Regions from separate parts of the Streptomyces sp. NPDC006393 genome, predicted to be linked through region 2. Evidence: riboswitches for the same ligand, from Rfam matches in the RefSeq annotation. Region 2 holds a riboswitch; each other region holds the start of a gene.
What was found. Region 2 has a riboswitch for thiamine pyrophosphate ahead of ABZ484_RS11060 (thiamine ABC transporter substrate-binding protein). Riboswitches for the same ligand answer to the same signal wherever they lie in the genome.
Positions count from the first base shown of each region.

Region 1: it holds a riboswitch for thiamine pyrophosphate, as region 2 does, so the genes downstream of both, thiO (glycine oxidase ThiO) here and ABZ484_RS11060 (thiamine ABC transporter substrate-binding protein) in region 2, are expected to answer to the same signal.
Region 3: it holds a riboswitch for thiamine pyrophosphate, as region 2 does, so the genes downstream of both, thiC (phosphomethylpyrimidine synthase ThiC) here and ABZ484_RS11060 (thiamine ABC transporter substrate-binding protein) in region 2, are expected to answer to the same signal.

Region 1 covers NZ_JBEXZD010000006.1:72,147-79,432, reverse strand. Annotated here, with positions in the region: gene metF (methylenetetrahydrofolate reductase [NAD(P)H]) at 1-73, opposite strand, end outside; gene thiE (thiamine phosphate synthase) at 224-916, opposite strand; gene ABZ484_RS04885 (Rv2175c family DNA-binding protein) at 1,065-1,430, opposite strand; gene ABZ484_RS04880 (FAD-dependent oxidoreductase) at 1,574-2,803, opposite strand; TPP riboswitch at 2,898-3,009, shown strand; gene thiO (glycine oxidase ThiO) at 3,007-4,170, shown strand; gene thiS (sulfur carrier protein ThiS) at 4,167-4,367, shown strand; gene ABZ484_RS04865 (thiazole synthase) at 4,371-5,165, shown strand; gene pknB (Stk1 family PASTA domain-containing Ser/Thr kinase) at 5,406-7,286, shown strand, end outside.
Region 2 covers NZ_JBEXZD010000018.1:14,695-21,980, forward strand. Annotated here, with positions in the region: gene ABZ484_RS11045 (hypothetical protein) at 1-159, opposite strand, end outside; gene ABZ484_RS11050 (hypothetical protein) at 329-1,051, opposite strand; gene rlmN (23S rRNA (adenine(2503)-C(2))-methyltransferase RlmN) at 1,316-2,422, shown strand; TPP riboswitch at 2,569-2,674, shown strand; gene ABZ484_RS11060 (thiamine ABC transporter substrate-binding protein) at 2,756-3,838, shown strand; gene ABZ484_RS11065 (iron ABC transporter permease) at 3,895-5,496, shown strand; gene ABZ484_RS11070 (ABC transporter ATP-binding protein) at 5,497-6,516, shown strand; gene ABZ484_RS11075 (LAETG motif-containing sortase-dependent surface protein) at 6,613-7,286, opposite strand, start outside.
Region 3 covers NZ_JBEXZD010000031.1:697-7,982, reverse strand. Annotated here, with positions in the region: gene ABZ484_RS15505 (DUF5326 family protein) at 123-335, shown strand; gene ABZ484_RS15500 (IclR family transcriptional regulator C-terminal domain-containing protein) at 638-1,435, shown strand; gene ABZ484_RS15495 (SsgA family sporulation/cell division regulator) at 1,533-1,970, shown strand; gene ABZ484_RS15490 (YibE/F family protein) at 2,061-3,422, opposite strand; TPP riboswitch at 3,494-3,671, shown strand; gene thiC (phosphomethylpyrimidine synthase ThiC) at 3,664-5,448, shown strand; gene ABZ484_RS15480 (hypothetical protein) at 5,570-6,430, opposite strand; gene ABZ484_RS15475 (metallophosphoesterase) at 6,624-7,286, opposite strand, start outside.

The DNA.
Region 1 (7,286 bases), on a different contig from region 2:
TCTTGCCCGTCGCGAGCATGTCGCGCACGGTGCGGGCGTGGTCCGACCTGGTGGATGCGGTGCCGAGGGCCATACTCGCAGGTTAGCCAGGGGGCGGCGGTCCCCCAACCGAACGCCGGGAATTTGCCGGAATTGCCGGATTCTTGTCCACCCATCGGACAACCACCGGACAAGAGGGCGGGAACCACTCCTCCCGCCGTCCGTCCGCGGCGACCCCCTCTGGCTAGAGGGTGTCCGGCGGATCCTGCCGCAGCCGCTTGGCGAACTCCGCCGCCGCCGCGCCGGGGTCCTCGGCCTCGGTGATCGCCCGGACCACGACGACGCGGCGGGCGCCGGCGTCGAGGACCTCGTCCAGATTGCCGAGATCGATGCCGCCGATGGCGAACCAGGGGCGGTCGGTGCCGAGGGACGCCGTGTACCGGACCAGGCCGAGGCCGGGCGCGTGGCGTCCGGGCTTGGTGGGGGTGGGCCAGCAGGGGCCCGTGCAGAAGTAGTCCACGCCGTCCTGGACGGCGGCCGCGGCGGCCTCGGACTCGGCGTGCGTGGAGCGGCCGATCAGGACACCGTCGCCGAGTATCGCGCGGGCCGCGGGCACCGGCAGATCGCCCTGGCCGAGGTGCAGCACGTCCGCGCGGGCGGCGTGGGCGACGTCGGCGCGGTCGTTGACGGCGAGCAGCTTGCCGTGGCGGGCGCAGGCGTCGGCGAACACCTGGAGGTGCTCCAGCTCCTCGCCCGCCTCCATGCCCTTGTCGCGCAGCTGCACGATGTCGACCCCGCCGGCCAGCACCGCGTCGAGGAACTCGGGCAGGTCGCCCTGGCGGGTGCGGGCGTCCGTGCACAGGTACAGGCGCGCGCCGGCGAGCCGGTCACGGGCGGTGGCTGCGACTGCGGCGGTGTCGGTGGCGGGCACGGGCATGGGTGGATCCCCCCGGTTGGGTGCGGTGCTGCGTTGTCGGCGCGGTGTGTCGAGGGCGTACGGGCCGCGGCGGGGCGGCTGTGGCGAAGCGGCCGTGGCCGCCCGGCCGTGGCCCGTACGCCGGATCGGGTTGTTCAGGCGGTACCGGTCAGACGGCGAGCGCCTGGGCGCGGCGCTTCACCTCCGTGCCGCGATTCTCGCTCAGGGCCTGCGCGGGGGTGCCGGGCAGGCTCGGGTCGGGGGTGAAGAGCCACTCGATCATCTCTTCGACCGTGAAACCGTCGTCCCGCAGGAGCGTCAGGGTCCCGGACAGGCCCTTGACGACCTTGTCCCCGTCGATGAAGGCGGCGGGGACGTGCAGTGCGCGGTTCTCACCACGGCGTACGGCGATGAGCTGGCCCTCCTTCACCAGCTGCCGCACCCTCGTCACCTCGACGCCGAACATCTCGGCGATCTCGGGCAGGGTGAGCCAGTCGGGGACGAGAGCATCGATCTTCGCGTCAATCTCGGTCACGGATCCAAGCCTGCCATCCGCCACTGACAGTCGGAAGTCAGGCCCGTCCACCTGGGAGAACCCGCGGGAGAACATCGCACGTACGGCGCCCTGCGACGCCCCCGCGAAACCCCGCGACACGCCCCGTGGCGCGCCCCGCGGCGCTACGCCGTGGCCGCCTTCAGCGGCCTGGCCGGGTCCGCCAGCAGCTCCGGGTCCATCGGCGTGCCGGCCTCGATCAGCCGTCTGCCCTGTGCCAGGTCCCGCGGCCGGCCGACCGCCAGCAGGGCGACCAGCCGGTCCCCGCGCAGCCAGCAGACCGTCCACGCCGGGCCGGACGGCTCGCCGCGCCAGACGGTGGCGTCGGCGGACGTGTGGTGACCGGCGTACTGCACGAAACGGCCGAACTGCTCGGACCAGAAGTACGGCACCGGGTCGTAGACGGCGGGCGTCAGGCCGATGATGTTGGCGGCGACCGTGCGCGGACCCTGGAGCGCGTTGTCCCAGTGGTGGACGAGCAGCCGCTCGCCGTACCGCCCGGAGGGGAAGGAGGCGCAGTCCCCGACCGCGTACACGTCCGCCACGGACGTGCGCAGACGGTCGTCGGCGAGCACCTCCCCCTGCTCCCCCAGCGCGATGCCGGAACCGGCGAGCCAGGCGGTCGCGGGGCGTGCGCCGATGCCGACCACGACGGCGCCCGCGGGCAGCCGTGAGCCGTCGTCGAGCACCACCGCACCGGGCTCGACGTGCTCCACGCGCGCGTGCGTGCGCAGCTCGGCCCCGCTGTCGGCGTACCAGGTGGTCATCGGCGCGGCCACCTCGGCGGGCAGGGCCCCGGCGAGCGGCCGGTCCGCCGCCTCCACGACGGTCACCGCGCAGCCCGCCTCGCGGGCGGCGGTGGCGAACTCGGCGCCGATCCAGCCCGCGCCGACGACCACGATGTCGTGCTGCTCGGCGAGCACGGGCCGCAGCCGTTCGGCGTCGTCGAGGGTGCGCAGCAGATGGACGCCGGGGACGCCCTCGGCGCCGGGCAGCCGGACCGGTTCGGCGCCGGTGGCCACGACGAGGACGTCGTAGGGCACCGGCCCCTCGGAGGTGTCGAGCACATGGGCCTCGGGGCGGACGGCGAGCGCCTCGCAGCCGAGCCGCAGTTCGAGGGCGAGCGACTCGAAGTCGACGTCGAAGGCCGAGCCCTCGGCCTTGCCGAGCAGCACCGCCTTGGACAGCGGCGGCCGGTCGTAGGGCTGGTGGGGTTCGGCGCCGATCAGCGTGACGGTGCCGGTGAAGCCCTGCTCGCGCAGGGCGACCGCGGTCTGCACACCGGCCATGCCCGCACCGACGACGACCACCCGCCGCGGCTGTGACATGCCCTGTTCCTGCGTCTGCTCGCTCACCTGATCACCATAGTCACCGACGGTTCGGTCGGTCAGGGGGCATGCGAGAGGCTCCCTTACGAGTGCTCCGCCCCAGGGGCTAGGGTGGCCTCCGACAAGCACTCGCGGGAGCCCGGACGCACCGGGCTGAGAGGGAGGCTGGCGGCCTCCGACCGTACGAACCTGATCCGGGTCATGCCGGCGAAGGGAGGGGCTGGACGCCCATGTCGTTGCCACGTACGTCAGACGTCCTCGTCATCGGGGGCGGGATCATCGGACTCGTGACGGCCTGGCGGGCCGCGCAGCGCGGGTTCACCACGGCCGTGGTGGACCCCGAACCGGGCGGTGGGGCCGCGCAGGTCGCGGCCGGAATGCTGGCCGCCGTCACGGAACTGCACTACGGCGAGCAGACGCTGCTCGGGCTGAACCTCGCCTCGGCCCGCCGCTACCCGGACTTCGCGGCCGAGCTGACCGAGCTGACCGGCCACGACCTCGGCTACCGCCGCTGCGGCACGCTCGCCGTGGCGCTGGACGCCGACGACCGCGCCCACCTGCGGGAACTGCACGACCTCCAGCGCGCCTCGGGCCTGGAGTCGGAGTGGCTGTCCGGGCGGGACTGCCGGCGCCTGGAGCCGATGCTCGCGCCGGGCGTGCGCGGCGGGCTGCGGGTCGACGGCGACCACCAGATCGACCCGCGACGGCTCGCCGCCGCCCTGGTGGCCGCGTGCGAGCGGGCCGGGGTGGTCGTCCACCGCGCGTGGGCCGAGCGGCTCACCGTGCGCGGGGACCGGGCCGCCGGCTGTGTGCTGCGCGACGGCACGGAGCTCGGCGCGGGACAGGTGGTGCTCGCCGCGGGCAGCCGCAGCGGGCAGCTGGCCGGGGTGCCGGACGAGGTGCTGCCACCGGTGCGGCCGGTCAAGGGGCAGGTCCTGCGGCTGACCGTGCCGAAGCGGTACGCGCCGTTCCTGAGCCGCACGGTGCGGGCCGTGGTGCGCGGCAGCCACGTCTACCTGGTGCCGCGGGTGAGCGGCGAGCTGGTCGTCGGCGCCACCAGCGAGGAGCTGGGCTGGGACACGACGGTGACGGCCGGCGGGGTGTACGAACTGCTGCGCGACGCCCACGAACTGGTCCCCGGGATCACCGAGCTGCCGCTGACCGAGACCCGGGCCGGGCTTCGCCCCGGCTCACCCGACAACGCGCCGCTGCTCGGCCCGACCGAGCTGGACGGGCTGCTGCTGGCCACCGGCCACTACCGCAACGGCGTGCTGCTCACCCCGGTCACCGGTGACGCCATGGCGCACGCCCTGGCCACCGGCGAACTCCCGGACGAGGCCCGTCCCTTCACCCCGCGGCGCTTCGCCGCCGCCCTCACGGAGCAGCCCGCATGAACATCTCCGTCAACGGCGAGCCCCACCGGTTCTCGCCCGGCACCGCTCTGGACACCGTCGTGCGGAGCCTGACCGCGGCGCCCTCCGGGGTGGCCGCCGCCCTCAACGAGACCGTCGTCCCGCGCGCGCAGTGGCCGTCCACGACCCTGAGCGAGGGCGACCGCGTCGAAGTGCTGACCGCGGTGCAGGGAGGCTGACCCATGGCCGACGATCCCCTTGTCCTCGGTGCCACGTCCTTCGCGTCCCGGCTGATCATGGGCACGGGCGGTGCGCCCAGCCTGGACGTGCTGGAGCGGGCCCTGGTGGCGTCCGGCACGGAACTGACCACGGTCGCCATGCGCCGGGTGAACCCCTCGGTGCACGGCTCCGTGCTGTCGGTGCTGGAGAAGCTGGGCATCCGGGTGCTGCCCAACACGGCGGGCTGCTTCACGGCGGGCGAGGCGGTGCTCACGGCCCGTCTCGCGCGCGAGGCGCTGGGCACCGACCTGATCAAGCTGGAGGTCATCGCCGACGAGCGGACGCTGCTGCCGGACCCGATCGAACTGCTGGACGCGGCGGAGACGCTGGTCGACGACGGCTTCACGGTGCTGCCGTACACCAACGACGACCCGGTGCTGGCGCGAAAGCTGGAGGACGTGGGCTGTGCGGCGATCATGCCGCTGGGCTCGCCGATCGGGTCCGGTCTTGGCATCCGCAACCCGCACAACTTCCAGCTGATCGTCGAGCACGCGCGCGTGCCGGTGATCCTGGACGCGGGCGCCGGCACGGCCTCGGACGTGGCGCTGGCCATGGAGCTGGGGTGTGCGGGGGTGATGCTCGCCTCCGCGGTGACGCGGGCGCAGGAGCCGGCGGTGATGGCCGAGGCGATGCGGCACGCGGTGGCGGCGGGGCGGATGGCGCGGCTGGCGGGGCGGATCCCCAAGCGGCACTTCGCCGAGGCGTCCTCTCCTGCGGAGGGCTTGGCCGTGCTGGATCCGGAGCGGCCGGCTTTCTAGGTGCTCGTGGGGTTGCGGTGCGTCGTTCGCTTGCCGCTCGGGTGGGTGCCGCCCTGCGCTCACCCGTGCCGCCCTGCGGCACGACTGCCCGCAGGCTGGCGTGCGGCAGGACTGCCCGCAGGCTCCGTGGCGCACGACTGCCCGCAGACGGCGGCGGCACCGTCACAGGTCGGCTTCAGTCGCGCTGCCGAACCCGGCTGGGAGGGGTGGGTGTCCGTCGTGGCTCGTACACTCGCCTGCGTGGATACGACCCTTCAGGACCCATTGGTCGGGCAGGTGCTCGACGGCCGTTATCGCGTCGACGCGCGGATCGCCGTCGGCGGGATGGCCACGGTCTACCGGGGCCTGGACACCCGCCTGGACCGCGTCCTCGCCCTGAAGGTGATGCACCCCTCGCTCGCGGCCGACGGCTCCTTCGTGGAACGGTTCATACGGGAGGCCAAGTCGGCGGCCCGCCTGGACCACCCCAACGTCGTGCAGGTCTTCGACCAGGGCACCGACGGGTCGTACGTCTACCTCGCCATGGAGTACATCTCCGGCTGCACCCTGCGCGACGTGCTGCGCGAGCGCGGGGCGCTCCAGCCGCGCGCCGCTCTGGACATCCTGGAGCCGGTGCTCGCCGCGCTCGGCGCCGCGCACCGCGCCGGGTTCGTGCACCGCGACATGAAGCCGGAGAACGTCCTGATAGGGGACGACGGCCGGGTCAAGGTCGCCGACTTCGGTCTGGTGCGGGCCGTGAACACGGTGACGAACACCACCGGCACGGTCCTCGGGACCGTCTCCTACCTCGCCCCCGAGCAGATCGAACAGGGCACCGCCGACCCCCGGGTCGACGTCTACGCGTGCGGGGTCGTGCTCTACGAGATGCTGACCGGTGGCAAGCCCCATCAGGGGGAGAGCCCCGCCCAGGTGCTCTACCAGCACCTCCACGAGGACGTGCCCGCGCCGTCGGCCGCCGTGCCGGGGCTCGCGTACGAGCTGGACGAGCTCGTGGCGACGGCCACCGCCCGCAACCCGGAGGTACGGCCGCACGACGCGGTGGCGCTGCTCGCGCGGGTCCGCGAGGCCCGCTCGGCGCTCGGCGCGGAGCAGCTGGACGCGGTGCCGCCGCAGGCGCTCACCGATGGCCACGACAACGCCGAGGACCGTACGAGCGTCATACCCCGGGCGCTGACGGTGCCGCGCCCCCTGCCCGTGAACGAGGACGACGAGACCTCCGCGGACCATGCGGCGCTCCATCGCACCAGCCGCCTGGAGACTCCCCCCGCGCCGCGGCGTCCGGCCCGCCGGCCCCGGCGCGTCCTGCTGACCGTGGTCGCCGCCGTCCTGCTGGTCCTCGGGGTCGGCGGTGGCGTGTGGTACATCAACTCCGGCCAGTTCACCAAGGTCCCGCCGCTGCTGGCAAAGACGGAGGCGCAGGCGCGGCAGCGGCTCGACGAGGCCGGTCTCGGGGTCAAGGACGTCAAGCACGCCTACAGCGACACGGTCGCGCGGGGCACGGTCATCAGCACGGACCCGGAGGCGGGCGCCCGGATCCGCAGCCACGACTCGGTGACGCTCACCGTCTCCGACGGCCCGGAGACGGTCGAGGTGCCCGTCCTGAAGGGGCGCCCGCTGGGTGAGGCGCAGGGCCTGCTGAAGAAGGCCGGGCTGGAGCCGGGCATGGTGAGCCGGGCGTTCAGCGAGGGCATCCCCAAGGGCTCGGTAATCAGCACGGACCCCGAGGCGGGCACGGAGCGGCACGCCGGCTCGGCGATCGCGCTCGTCGTCAGCAAGGGCCGCCCGGTGGACGTGCCGGACGTCACCGGCGAGGACCTGGACGAGGCGAGGTCCGACCTTCAGGAGGCGGGTCTGAAGGTGACGGTCGCGCCGCAGCGGATCAACTCCGAGTACGACCAGGGGCAGGTCGCCGCGCAGACCCCGGCGGGCGGCGGCAAGGCCGCCGAGGGTGACACGGTCACGCTGACGCTGTCCAAGGGCCCGGAGATGGTCGAGGTGCCGGACGTGACGGGCGACAGCGTCGACGACGCGAAGAAGACGCTTCAGGACGCCGGCTTCAAGGTCGACGAGGACCGCGGGATCCTCGGGCTGTTCGGCGACACCGTCAAGAAGCAGTCGGTG
Region 2 (7,286 bases):
GCCCTTGGTCTGTTCCTTCGCGCCCCGCATCTTGCCTCGTGCTTCGAGAGCGGCGCCTTTCGCCGCGAGGGCTTCTTTGTGCATCGCGTGGGCCGCCGTCCGCACGGTCTTTCCGACGATCTGTTCGGCCTTTGCCTTGGCCCGTTCTCCGGCGCTCATCTCGTACCTCCGTGAGTCTCACTGACCGTGTGCCCCTTGAGGCAGGGGGTGAAGCCACCCTTGTGGGCCGGCCGCCGTCGCTCAGTGGCGACCACTGACGCCCATGGGCTTCGTCAGCCTTGCCGGCGGGCGAGACCCGTGATCAGTGGACCGGCTTGTGGCGTCCGTTCTACGGGAGTGACGCATACAGGCGTCCTGATTCCCACTTGCTGTCAAACTGCGTCTTGAAGAAGTCGTACCACCCGGGATCGTTCTGCCGAGTGACTGTAAAGGTTGGCCGCTGCCAATGGTCCGCCCGGAAAGTCGCGATTCGCATGACAATTTTCCCATGTCTGGCTGACGGATCGGAAGCGATGACCGTGTTGTGAGGAACGTAACTGAGGGTCTTGATCTCCAATTTTCCAGCTATGGGTCCTTCGATCGGTGCAGCCAGTCTTCTGAGGTTGGCCTCCAAGTTGGAGCTGAGTTCGTCTGCACTATGGTTCTCTGCCTCGCTGGCCGCGACAGTCATGGCCGTGCTATGCGGTTCAATCACGAGAATTTTGATATGCAGACCTTTGGTGACGGCTCTCCTGATCTCATCCGCGTATGAGACAAGGTGTATTCCGAGCGTCCAGCCGTGAAGCCATACTTCTCGCGATGACGAGATCATCTCCCTGATCTCATCCCTGTCGTCAACCTCGGAGAAGAAGCGATCTGCGCTCGGTCGGTCTTTGATTTCAGCCAGAGACTGATTGATCTTTTCACCCTGTGAGCGCAACCTCAAAAGAGATATGGCTACAAGGGCCAGGATTGCTAGAATTCCGGAGGTTATTACGTTCTGTGAGGCGTTCCCCACCAGGCCTAGAACGCCGAATGTAACCGCCGCTCCCAGGGTTACGTAGAGATCCAAGCTGCGTATAGCAGTATGTATCATGATCGAAAACCTAGGACCCATGTTCCCCCCACGTAGCGGGCCTTCTCCGTAAGGGTTCTCTCCAACGTGGCATGCCGCGAACCATGGAACAGTGCGCGCGGCCCTGTCTGTGAAGCCTGCACCTGGAGAGCTGACAGCGCCGGGCCCGGGCCGTCCCCTGACAGGCGCCGCCCGCAGATGACCACCCCCACCCCGCTCCGGCCTGGGGCCCCGGAGATGATCTGCGACACTGGTACCACCATGCCCAAGCCCGGAGAACTCACTTTCGTCGCCCCGCGCGGAGCCAAGAAGCCGCCGCGGCACCTTGCCGATCTCTCGCCCGCCGAGCGCAAGGAGGCCGTGGCCGCGATCGGTGAGAAGCCGTTTCGTGCCAAGCAGCTCTCGCAGCACTACTTCGCGCGGTACGCGCACGACCCGGAGCAGTGGACCGACATTCCGGCCGGATCGCGCGTGAAGCTGCAGGAGGCGCTGCTTCCCGAGCTGATGACGGTCGTGCGGCATCTGTCGACCGACCAGGGGACCACCCGCAAGACGCTGTGGCGGCTGTTCGACGGCACGCTCGTGGAGTCGGTGCTGATGCGCTACCCGGACCGGGTGACCATGTGCATCAGTTCGCAGGCCGGGTGCGGGATGAACTGCCCGTTCTGTGCCACCGGCCAGGCCGGACTCGACCGGAATCTGTCGACCGCCGAGATCGTGCATCAGATCGTGGACGGGATGCGGGCGCTGCGGGACGGCGAGGTGCCCGGGGGACCGGCGCGGCTGTCCAACATCGTCTTCATGGGCATGGGCGAGCCGCTCGCCAACTACAACCGGGTGATCCGTGCCATCCGCGCGCTGACGGACCCCGAGCCGGACGGGCTGGGGCTCTCCCAGCGCGGGATCACCGTCTCCACGGTGGGCCTGGTGCCGGCGATCCACCGGTTCGCCGACGAGGGCCTCAAGTGCCGGCTCGCCATCTCCCTGCACGCCCCCGACGACGAGCTGCGCGACACCCTCGTTCCCGTGAACACACGGTGGAAGGTGCGGGAGGTGCTGGACGCCGGTTTCGAGTACAGCGCGAAGTCCGGGCGCCGGCTGTCCATCGAGTACGCGCTGATCCGGGACATCAACGACCAGGCCTGGCGCGGCGACCGGCTCGGCCGCCTCCTGAGGGGCAAGCCGGTGCACGTCAATCTGATCCCGCTCAACCCGACCCCCGGCTCCAAGTGGACCGCCTCCCGCCCCGAGGACGAGAAGGCGTTCGTCGAGGCGATCGCGGCGCACGGGGTGCCGGTGACCGTCCGGGACACCCGCGGCCAGGAGATCGACGGGGCGTGCGGTCAGCTGGCGGCCACCGAGAGGTAGCCGGACGGACGGTGGCCGGACGACGGCCGGACATTGGTCCGTCGACGGCCGGACGGTGGCCGGTCGATGGTCGGGTGGTGGCCCGTCGACGGCCGGGTGGTGGCCGGGAGCCGGACGGGCGGTAGTCTGTGGGCGTTCATATCTTCATATTCCGACAGGGGAGCGCCACAGCGCTGAGAGTGCGGCACCGGCCGCAGACCCTCTGAACCTCGCCCAGGTCATTCTGGGTAGGAAGTTCGGTCATCACTCGAGCTGTTGCGCCCTGCCCGGGCATCCTCGCGGATCCCGGGCAGGGCCGCGTCTCTTCCTGGCCAACCCCCAGGAGGACATCCAGTGCACAACAAGACGTTCGTCGCCGTGGCGGTCGGACTCGGCCTCGTCACGCTGTCCGCGTGCGGCTCGACCGACGGCAAGGGGACGTCAAAGGCCGCGGACTCCAAGACCGTGACCCTCGTCAGCCACAACTCGTGGGCCGTCTCCAAGAACGTGCTCCAGGACTTCGAGAAGAGCTCCGGCTACACCGTCAAGGTCCTCGAGGACGGCGACGCCGGCCAGGCCGTCAACAAGGCCATCCTCACCAAGGACAACCCGCAGGGCGACGTCTTCTTCGGTGTCGACAACACGCTGCTCTCCCGCGCCCTCGACAACGGCCTGTTCCAGCCGTACCAGGCCAAGGGCTCCGACCTGGTGCTCCCCGAGTACCGGGTCGACGAGGCCGAGCACCGGGTCACACCGATCGACTCCGGCGACATCTGCGTCAACTACGACAAGAAGTACTTCGCCGACCACAAGCTGGCCCCGCCGGCCTCCTTCGACGACCTCGTCAAGCCGCAGTACAAGAACCTGCTCGTCACCGAGAACGCCGCCACCTCCTCGCCCGGCCTCGGCTTCCTGCTGGGCAGCGCCGCCAAGTACGGTGACGACGGCTGGCAGGACTACTGGAAGAAGCTCAAGGCCAACGGCGTGAAGGTCGTCGACGGCTGGGAGCAGGCCTACGACCAGGAGTTCTCGGGATCCGCGGGCGGAAAGAAGGCCAAGGGCGACCGTCCGCTCGTCGTCTCCTACGCGTCCTCGCCGCCCGCCGAGGTCGTCTACGCCGACCCCAGGCCGAAGACCGCGCCGACCGGGGTGGCGTACGGCACCTGCTTCCGGCAGATCGAGTACGCGGGACTGCTCAGCAACGCCCGGAACACCAAGGGCGGCAAGGCGTTCCTCGACTTCCTGCTCACCAAGCGGTTCCAGGACGACATGCCGCTGAACATGTTCGTCTACCCGGTGACCAAGGGCGCCCAGGTGCCTGCGGAGTTCACCGAGTACGGCCCCCAGGCCAAGGACCCGGAGACCATGGCCCCCGACAAGATCGCCGCCGACCGTGATCAGTGGGTCAAGTCGTGGACCTCGCTCGTCCTGAAGTAGCCGGCGGCAGGGACCGTACGGGCGGCCGCAAGGGGAACGCGGCGCGGCTCGGCCTGATGGCCGTGCCCGTCGCGTTCTTCGCGGTGTTCTTCGCCTACCCCGTCGCCGCGATCGTCCGGCGCGGTCTGAAGGACGACGGGACCTGGCACGTCGGGCGGATCGTGGACGTGCTCGGACAGTCCGACATCCGGCACGTGCTGTGGTTCACCACCTGGCAGGCGCTCGCGTCCACCGCGCTCACCCTGCTGGTCGCGCTGCCCGGCGCGTATGTCCTGGCCCGCTTCGACTTCCCCGGCCGCCAGGTCCTTCGGGCCGTGGTCACCGTGCCGTTCGTGCTGCCCACCGTCGTCGTCGGCACCGCCTTCCTCGCCCTGGTCGGGCGCGGGGGGCTGCTCGACGAGCTGTGGGGTCTGCGGCTGGACACCACGGTGTGGGCGATCCTGCTGGCCCATGTCTTCTTCAACTACGCGGTCGTCGTACGGACGGTGGGCGGGCTGTGGGCCCAGCTCGACCCGCGGCAGGAGGAGGCCGCCCGGATGCTGGGCGCCTCGCCGCTGACGGCCTGGCGCAAGGTCACCCTGCCCGCCCTGGCCCCGGCCCTCGCCGCCGCCGCGCTCATGGTCTTCCTGTTCACCTTCACCTCCTTCGGCGTGGTGCAGATCCTCGGCGGCCCCACCTTCTCCACCCTCGAGGTGGAGATCTACCGGCAGACCTCCGAGATCTTCGACCTGTCCACCGCCGCCGTGCTGACCATCGTCCAGTTCCTGGCGGTGGGCGCGATCCTGGCCGTGCACGCCTGGACCGTACGGCACCGGGAGTCCGCGCTGAAGCTGGTGGACGCCTCCCTCACGGCCCGCCGTCCGCGCGGCGCGGGCCAGTGGGCGCTGCTGGCCGCCGTCCTCGCCACGATCGCCCTGCTCCTGCTGCTGCCGCTCGCCGTGCTGGTGCAGCGCTCGCTCACCGCACCCGGCTTCGGCTACTACCGGGCGCTGACCGACGCCGACGGCGGCACCTTCCTGGTCGCGCCGATCCACGCCATCGGCGCCTCCCTGTCCTACGCCGCCGCCGCGACCGCCGTCGCCGTGGCCGTGGGCGGCCTCGCCGCGGCCGCGCTCGCCCGCCGGGACTCCGGCCGGATCGTGCGCGGCTTCGACGCGCTGCTGATGCTGCCGCTCGGGGTGTCGGCCGTGACGGTCGGCTTCGGCTTCCTGATCGCGCTGGACGAGCCGCCCCTCGACCTCAGGCAGTCCTGGATCCTGGTCCCGCTGGCCCAGGCCCTGGTCGGCGTGCCCTTCGTGGTGCGGACCATGCTGCCGGTGCTGCGCGCGGTGGACGTACGGCTGCGGGAGGCGGCGGCCGTGCTCGGGGCGTCGCCGTGGCGGGTGTGGCGGGAGGTCGACCTGCCGATGGTGCGGCGGGCGCTGCTGGTCGCCGCCGGATTCGCCTTCGCGGTGTCACTGGGGGAGTTCGGGGCGACCGTGTTCATCGCCCGGCCCGACAACCCGACCCTGCCGGTCGCCGTGGCCCGGCTGCTGTCACGGCCCGGCGACCTCAACTACGGGCAGGCCATGGCCCTGTCGACGATTCTCATGGTGGTGTGCGCGGTGGCGCTGCTCGTCCTCGAACGGCTGCGCACCGACCGGAGCGGGGAGTTCTAGATGCTGTTGGGCCTTCAGGCCGCGACCGTCCGCTTCGGCGGGCGGGCCGCGCTCGACGCCGTCGATCTCACGGTCGCCGAACACGAGATCGTGTGTGTGCTCGGACCCAGCGGCAGCGGCAAGTCGACGCTGCTGCGGGCGGTGGCCGGACTCCAGCCGCTGGACTCCGGGCGGGTGCTGCTCGACGGGCGGGACCGGACGGGGGTGCCGGCGCACCGGCGCGAGGTCGGCCTGATGTTCCAGGACCATCAGCTCTTCCCGCAGCGGGACGTGGCCGGGAACGTCGGTTTCGGGCTGCGGATGCGCGGCGCGCCGAAGAGCGAACGGGCCGCCAGGGTGGAGGAGTTGCTGGAGCTGGTCGGGCTGCCGGGCGCCGGCGCCCGGGCCGTGGCCGCGCTCTCCGGCGGTGAGCAGCAGCGGGTGGCGCTCGCCCGCGCTCTCGCGCCCCGGCCCCGGCTGCTGATGCTCGACGAACCCCTCGGCCAGCTCGACCGCTCGCTGCGCGAACGCCTCGTCGTCGAACTGCGGGAGCTGTTCGGGCGGTTGGGCACCACCGTGCTGGCCGTCACCCATGACCAGGGCGAGGCGTTCGCGCTCGCCGACCGGGTGGTGGTGATGCGGGAGGGCCGGATCGCCCAGTCCGGTACGCCCCTTGAGGTGTGGCAGCGGCCGGCGGACGCGTTCGTGGCCCGCTTCCTCGGCTTCGAGAACGTCGTCGAGGCGAGGGTCGAGGGGGAGACGGCGGTCACCCCGTGGGGCAAGGTTCCGGTGCCCGGGGACGCCCCCCAGGGCGCCCGCACCCTCGTCGTACGGCCCGCCGGTGTCCGTCTCGTGCCCACCGACGAGGGCCTGCGCTGCCGGGTCGCCGCGCGCGCCTTCAAGGGCACCCATGTCGCCGTCCACCTCCAGCCGCAGGACGCGCCGCGCCTGGAGGCGGCCTGCCCGCTGCGGTCGGCACCGGAGGTCGGGGACGAGGTCGGCGTGGAGTTCGACCCGGCCGACGTCGCGGTGCTCGGCTGATCACACGGCCGGCGTGAACGCCTGTGGCCCGCCCCCGGGTTCGGGGACGGGCCACAGGCGGCGTACCGAGGCGTCCGGCGTCCGGACGCAGGCGTGTCAGCGCCCGCTGTTCGCTCCGCGACGGCGCAGGCCGAAGAAGACCGCGCCGCCGCCGACGACGACCAGGGCGGCCGCGATGCCGGCGATCAGGCCGGTGTTGGAGTTCGCACCGGTCTCGGCGAGGTTGGAGTCACCGACCGCGGGCGAGGGAGCGTTGCTCACGGCGCCCGCGGGAGCGGTGCTGCTCTGCGACTCGGACGGGGCCGGAGTCGGCGTGCCGGGCTTGGACGGTGTCGCCGACGACGCCGACGGGGTCGGGGTGGCCGGCTTCGACGGGGTGGCCGGTGCGCTCGGCGTGGCCGGCGCGCAGGCCGTGGACGGGGTGGTCAGGTTGGGGCTGATGTCCTCGTCGACCAGTTTGCCTCCGGCCTTGACGTGGATGCGGTAGACGGCGTTCGGCTGCCAGTCCTCGGCGAAGGTGACGGTGGTGCCCTGGGCGGAGCCCTTGACCGTCTGTTCGCCGATCTTCTTCGCGTCGGCGCCGTTGTTCTCGAGGAACACGGTGACGACCGCCGGGGTGCCGGACCGGTCCTTGTCGGTGACGACGATGACGCCCTTGCCGCCGTTGCACGTGGCTTCGGCGGAGAACTCGCTGATGTTGCACGCGAGCGCGTGGCCTGCGGCGCCGAGCGCGAGCGCGGCGGCCGAAGCGGCGACGCCCAGGACGCGCA
Region 3 (7,286 bases), on a different contig from region 2:
CCCGCCGGAGCCGCCGGCGGTCATAGCATCGAGTGCAGGACATCGACAGTGCCCGGCACCGTGGGGTGCGGGGCACCGACGGACACCGGCGCTGGGCCGGCGGAGAGGTAAGGACGAGGGCAATGCGAGAGATCTTCGCGGGTCTGCCGTGGTGGGTGAAGTGGATCGCGGTGCCGGTCATCGCCCTGGTCGTCTTCGGCGGCCTGATAGCGAGCGTGGTGGGCTTCGTGATCGGCCTGCTGTTCAAGCTGCTGGTCTTCGTCGCCCTGGTCGGCGGCCTGATCTACATCGTGCGGAAGTTCATGGCGGGGTCCTCCTCCCGCGGCGACTGGTGAGCACGCGGGGACACCGGTGATCGGTAACAGGAATCGCCGGTTCCCTCGCGGGGGGGAAGTTTCCCGGACAGGCCGCCCGCAAGCGGTGGCGGGCGGATAGGGTCCGGGCATCGACGTGGGGGCAGGACCCCCGCGGGCAGCGTTTCCCACCCGTGTCTCCCCGCACGGGCTGCCCCCTCGTGCTACGGGAGTGACCCTTGGCCACGGTTGACACCGCACCCGCAGGACCGCACGCGCCTCCTGGCCCCCGGACGCCGTCCCGTTCCCCGGGGCTTCCCGCACAGCCGCGCTCCGCGCCGCCGGTGGGGCAGTCCTATGCCGGGACGACGCTGGAGCAGCAGGACGCTCAGCCGCAGCAGACCCTCATCGGATCGGTGCAGCGCGCGATGCGCCTGCTGGAAACCGTCGCGCGCCACGAGTACGGAGCTCCGGCCAAACAACTGGCCCGTGAGACCGGCCTCGCCCTTCCCACCGCATATCACCTGTTGCGCACCCTGGTCCATGAGGGCTATCTGCACCGCGACCGGGGGCTGTTCTTCCTGGGTGAGGCGGCCGAGCGGCTGAGCAGCAGCGGAGCCGCGCAGAAACGTCGCACCACGATCGTCGAGACGCTCGCACAATGGCGTGATCTGATCGGTGCGCCCGTGTACTACGCGATGTACCGGGACGGCGAGATCGACGTCATGTGCGTCTCCGACACCCCGGCCGGTCCGGCGGTCGAGGAGTGGGCCGACTTCCGGGAGACCGGGCATGCGCACGCCATCGGCCAGTGCCTGCTGTCCCAGCTGGACGACGGCGCCCGCCGCGACCACCTCGACCGCTATCCCGTGCGGTCCATCACTCCGTACACGGTCCGTGACGATCACAGCTTTCTGCGGCGTCTGGAACGGATGCGCCGGATGCAGCCGGTGACGGAGCGGCAGGAGTACGCCCTGGGGACGGTCTGCGCGGCCGTTCCCATCACGGTGGGCGCGACGGCGGTGACGTTCGCCCTGTCGCTTCCCGCCCACCAGGACGACCGGCTGATGACCGCGGCGCTGCAACTGCAGCACGAGGTGGAACGGTGTGCCGGCGCCCTCGCGCTCGCTATCAGTATCTGAAAACTTACTCCTTGTGATCTGCTGTGTACGTTCAGCAAGATGCCACAGTGTCACGGGGATGATTCCCGGCCAGTCGACGGCAGATGACGGGGTAGCGATGCGCGAGTCCGTACAGGCAGAGGTCATGATGAGCTTTCTCGTGTCCGAGGAGCTCTCCTTCCGCATCCCGGTGGAGCTGCGGTACGAGACCTGTGATCCCTACGCCGTACGGCTGACGTTCCACTTGCCCGGAGATGCCCCCGTGACCTGGGCCTTCGGACGGGAGCTGCTGATCGACGGGGTGGGCACACCGTGCGGGGACGGCGATGTCCGGATCTCGCCCGCGGACGCGGACTCGCTGAGCGAGGTTCTGATCCGCCTTCAGGTCGGCGGCGACCGGGCGCTGTTCCGTTCCTCCACGGCACCTCTCGTGGCGTTCCTGGACCGCACGGACAAGTTGGTGCCGCTGGGCCAAGAGGGTGCTCTGGCCGACTTCGACGCGCACCTCGACGAGGCCCTGGGGCGCATCCTGGCCGAGGAACAGAGCGCGGGCTGAAGCGTTTCGGCAACGGGGCGTGTGCGGTGGCGTAACGCTTCACCGCGTACCCCGGTCACATGAAGCGACAGGAGATCCCGTCCCCCGGGGTCACCGCTTGCGGCGTCTTCCCCTGCCGCCGCGCGCGGGAGCCGGCACGCCGGGCATCGCGCGCCCGGGCATCGGCCCGCTCCCCGTACGGTCGGCCGAGACCACGAGTGCCGCGAGGGCGGTGGTGACCGGCACGGAGGCGACCAGGCCGATCGAGCCCACCAGCGTGCGGACGATCTCCTCCGCGACCAGCTCACTGTTGGCGACGGTCCCCACGCTGCTCTGCGCGATGGAGAAGAGCAGCAGCAGCGGAAGCGCCGCGCCCGCGTAGGCCAGGACAAGGGTGTTGACGACGGACGCGATGTGGTCGCGGCCGATGCGGATGCCCGCGCGGTACAAACCGCGCCAGCCCATCGCCGGATTGGCCTCGTGCAGCTCCCAGACCGCCGACGTCTGCGTCACGGTCACGTCGTCGAGGACGCCGAGCGAGCCGATGATGACCCCGGCGAGCAGCAGACCGCTCATGTCGATCGACGGGTACAGGCCATGGATCAGACCGGTGTTGTCGTCGGTGTTGCCGGTGAGCGCGGCCCAGCCGATGAACAGTGAGCCCAGGACGCCGATCAGCACCAGCGAGATCAGCGTACCGAGCACCGCCACCGATGTGCGGGCGGACAGGCCATGACACATGTACAGGGCGATCAGCATGATGGCGCTCGACCCCACCACGGCCACGAGCAGCGGGTTCGAACCCTGGAGAATCGCGGGCAGGACGAACAGGTTCAGCACCAGGAAGCTGACCGCCAGCGCGATCAGCGCCATGACGCCCCGCATCCGCCCCACGACCACGACGGCGAGCGCGAAGACACCGGCCAGCAGCGCCATCGGGAAGCGCCGGTTGACGTCGGTGACCGAGTACTGCAGTTCCTTCGGTGCGGAGGGTTCGTAGGCGACCACGACCTCCTCGCCCTGGTGCAACTGCCGTGACTGGTCCGGCTGCACGATCTCGGTGAAGGTACGCCCCTTGTCGTTGCCGGTGTCGACACGGACCGTGGCCTTCTTGCAGGTGCCGGTCGCCTGGGCTTGCGCGGAGGAGCCCTCGGCCGTCGAGGTGTCGCCGGTCGGCGTGTCCCCGGAGGCGTTCACCGACTTGCAGCTCACCGCCACCACCTTGGTGACCGTGGCCTGCTGCGTCTGCCGGTCGAAGCCCACACCGGTGCGCTGGTGCGACGGTGCGCCGCCGGGCCAGAGCACCACGAGCCCGACCACGACCGCGGCGGCGAACGGGATCAGGATGGCCGCGATGACCTTGCGGAGGTGCTGGGAGACGGGGGCGGCCGGTCCATGGCTGTGGCCGTGCGCGTGCGCGTGCCCGCCACTCCCGGGAGGCGGCCCGTGGGGGGACTGCTGTGTCGTGGTCACCGCCAGATCATCGCAAGAACGGCAGGGGCCCACTGTTCACCGCGCCACAAATGACGCTAGCGTGGAGACACCTTTGCACACGCGGGAGCTCGGAGCACCGGGCTGAGAGGGCGCTGACCTTCGTCTTTGCGATGTTTCACGTGGAACGAGTGATGTTTCACATGAAACGCCGGCAGACGAGAACCGCTGCGTCGACCGCCGAACCTGTTACCGGGTAATGCCGGCGTAGGGAGTAGGTCTCATGACCAACAAGGACGTACGCACGCCTGCCTCCGCTCAGGACGAGAAGTCCCAGGAGGCCGGGAAGTCCATCGGCTGGCACAAGGGGTATGTCGAGGGTTCACGCCCCGACCTGCGGGTGCCGGTCCGTCAGGTGCACCTCACCAACGGGCAGTCGGTCACGCTGTACGACACCTCGGGCCCGTACACCGATCCGCTCGTCGACACCGATGTCCGCAGGGGCCTGTCACCGCTGCGGGAGAACTGGATCATCACCCGCGGCGACACCGAGGAGTACGCGGGCCGTCCCGTACGTCCCGAGGACGACGGGATCAAGCACACCTCGCCGCGTGGGGGCCTGCGCAACCTCGACGCGGTGTTCCCGGGCCGGCCGCGCCAGCCGCGCCGCGGGCGTGGCGGCCAGGCGGTGACGCAACTCGCGTACGCGCGCCGCGGGGAGATCACGCCGGAGATGGAGTTCGTGGCACTCCGGGAGAACGTTTCTCCCGAGGTCGTCCGCGAGGAGATCGCGGCGGGTCGCGCGGTACTGCCGGCCAACGTCAACCACCCGGAGATCGAGCCGATGATCATCGGCAAGCGGTTCCTGGTGAAGGTCAACGCGAACATCGGCAACTCCGCGGTCACCTCCTCGATCGAGGAGGAGGTCGAGAAGATGACCTGGGCGACCCGCTGGGGCGCCGACACGGTCATGGACCTCTCCACCGGCCGCAACATCCACACCACCCGTGAGTGGGTGCTGCGCAACTCCCCTGTTCCCATCGGCACCGTGCCGCTCTACCAGGCCCTGGAGAAGGTCGACGGCAAGGCCGAGGAGCTGACCTGGGAGATCTACAAGGACACGGTCGTCGAGCAGGCCGAACAGGGCGTGGACTACATGACGGTCCACGCCGGCGTGCGCCTGGCGTATGTGCCGCTGACCGCGAACCGCAAGACCGGCATCGTCTCGCGCGGCGGCTCGATCATGGCGGCCTGGTGTCTCGCGCACCACAAGGAGTCGTTCCTCTACGAGAACTTCGAGGAGCTCTGCGAGATCCTCGCCGCCTACGACGTCACGTACTCCCTCGGTGACGGTCTCAGGCCGGGCTCCATCGCGGACGCCAACGACGAGGCCCAGTTCGCGGAGTTGCGCACGCTCGGGGAACTCAACCGCATCGCCGGGCGTTTCCACGTACAGACCATGATCGAGGGCCCGGGACACGTCCCGATGCACAAGATCAAGGAGAACATCGACCTTCAGCAGGAGATCTGCGATGAAGCTCCGTTCTATACGCTCGGCCCGCTGACGACGGACGTCGCTCCGGCGTACGACCACATCACCTCCGGCATCGGTGCCGCGATGATCGCCTGGTGGGGCACGGCCATGCTCTGCTACGTCACGCCCAAGGAGCACTTGGGCCTGCCCAACCGGGACGACGTCAAGACCGGTGTCATCACCTACAAGATCGCCGCTCACGCAGCCGACCTCGCCAAGGGACACCCCGGTGCGCAGCAGTGGGACGACGCCCTGTCCGACGCCCGCTTCGAGTTCCGGTGGGAGGACCAGTTCAACCTCGCCCTCGACCCGGACACGGCACGGGAGTTCCACGACGAGACCCTCCCGGCGGAACCCGCGAAGACGGCCCACTTCTGCTCGATGTGCGGCCCGAAGTTCTGTTCGATGAAGATCTCGCAGGACATCCGGCGTGAACACGGCACCAGCCGCGACGAGATCGAGGAGGGCATGGCTCGGAAGTCGAAGGAGTTCGCGGAGGCGGGGAACCGGGTGTACCTGCCGATCGCCGACTGAGCGCGGCGGAGCGTCACCGTGGTCGTACTGGTCCGGGGGCACCGCTTGTGCCTCCCGGACCAGCCGGTGCCGTAGCCGCCTGCCCCCGAGGGAGTCGGCCGGTGCGGCCCCGGTGCGCTGGTCACTCCGGCTGGTGTTCGGGCCCTCCGAAGTCCGGGCTGGTGAAGTCCGGGCTGGAGAAGCTCGGACGGGAGCTCGGGACGCCGTCGTCGGGGCTGCTGAAACCGGGCCGGCCGTAGCCGAGTTGCGGGATGCGGCCGCTCGGTGCCGAGGGGTCCGTACGGTGTGCGGTCGAGCCGGAGGCGGCGAGCGCGTCGCGCAGGAACGGCAGGATGCCGCGTTCCAGCAGGGCGTCGTGCCAGGCCTGCCTGGCCTGGGTCAGTTCCGCGCCCAGTTCGCCGTACGGTCCCGTCTCGGGCGACGGGCGGTTGCGCAGGGCGGTGAGCAGCAGCCCGATGCCCGCGACGACGATCGAGGCCGCGGTCACGGCGCCGAACACCCAGCCCGCCGTGACCATGGTCCGGGCGAAGGCGGGGGCCGGGTCCAGCATCTCCAGGATGTAGCCGACGAGCAGGAAGAGGGCCGCCGCGACTCCGGCGAGCACGGGGGCGAGGACCGCGACGACGGCGCCCGCGCCCGCGCCGGTGGTCTCGGCGACCTCGCCCATGGTGGCGGCGAGCCCGGTCGCGGCCCCGCCGGGCTCGGAGGAGCCGGTCTCGCCGGCGGACGACGGGGTGGATGGTGCGGGCCTGCGCAGTTCCTCGCGGATCTTCACGTAGTGGTGGTACTCGGCGGCGGCCGCCGCGGTGATCAGAGCGGTGGCGTTGAGCGCCATGGTGCGCAGTTGTTCGGCGTTGAGTCGCTGGCCGAGCGCGGCCAGTTCCGGGCGGTGTGGGGCGGAGCGCAGCGCCTCATCGAGGATCCGCTCGTATTCCTGGCGGTCCTCGCTCAACAGGTGCTGCGGAACGCTGTTCATGTGCATCCCCCGATGCTCCGTAGGGCTTGGGGCTCGCATGGCGGCGAGCCGTCGGGCAGAAACGGAGGGGAGCCTGCTACGGATAAGCCGATGGTAGAGCCGTGACGGCGCGCGGTGACAGGGGGTTTTCACAAATTGGGTGCCATTGGGTGCCCGGCCGTGCCCGGGGGCGGCGTGGGGACGCCCGCGCGGTGAACGGTCAGGAGTCCAGCGGAAGTTGCCGGACCAGCAGCTTTCCGGCCATGGTCACGCCGCCGTCCATCGCGATGGCCAGTCCGTCGGCGTAGACGTGCGGTCCCTCCACCACGGGGTCCGCGGTGTCGTCGCCGTCCTCGGAGCCGACGTGGCCCAGCAGGTAGGGAATGGGGCTGTGGCCGTGAACGATGCGGGTGCCGCCGTACGTATCGAGGAGGGAGCGCACGGCGTCGGCGCCGCCCTCGTCGCGGAAGGAGAAGCGTTTGGTGAATTTGCGGAACAGGTCCCAGCATTCGTCCGCGTCGTTGCGCGTGAGCGTCTCGCGGACGGTGTCGTTGACCTCTTCGATCGAGTCGCCGTAGTCGAGGTAGGCGGTGGTGTCGGAGTGCACGAGCAGATAGCCGTCGACCTCCTCGATCGCGTCGAGGCGGGCCATCCACTGAAGGTGGTGGTCCTGGAGGCGGTCCATGTCGGACTTCTGGCCGCCGTTGAGCAGCCAGGCGGCCTGGAAGGTGGCGGTGCCGGCCCCGGAGTTGACGGGTGTGTCGCCGAACCGTTTGGCGCCCAGCAGCAGCAGTTCGTGGTTGCCCATGAGGGCCTTGCAGTAGCCGCCGGCCGCGGCGGCCTCGGCGGACAGCCGCATCACGAGGTCGATGACGCCGATGCC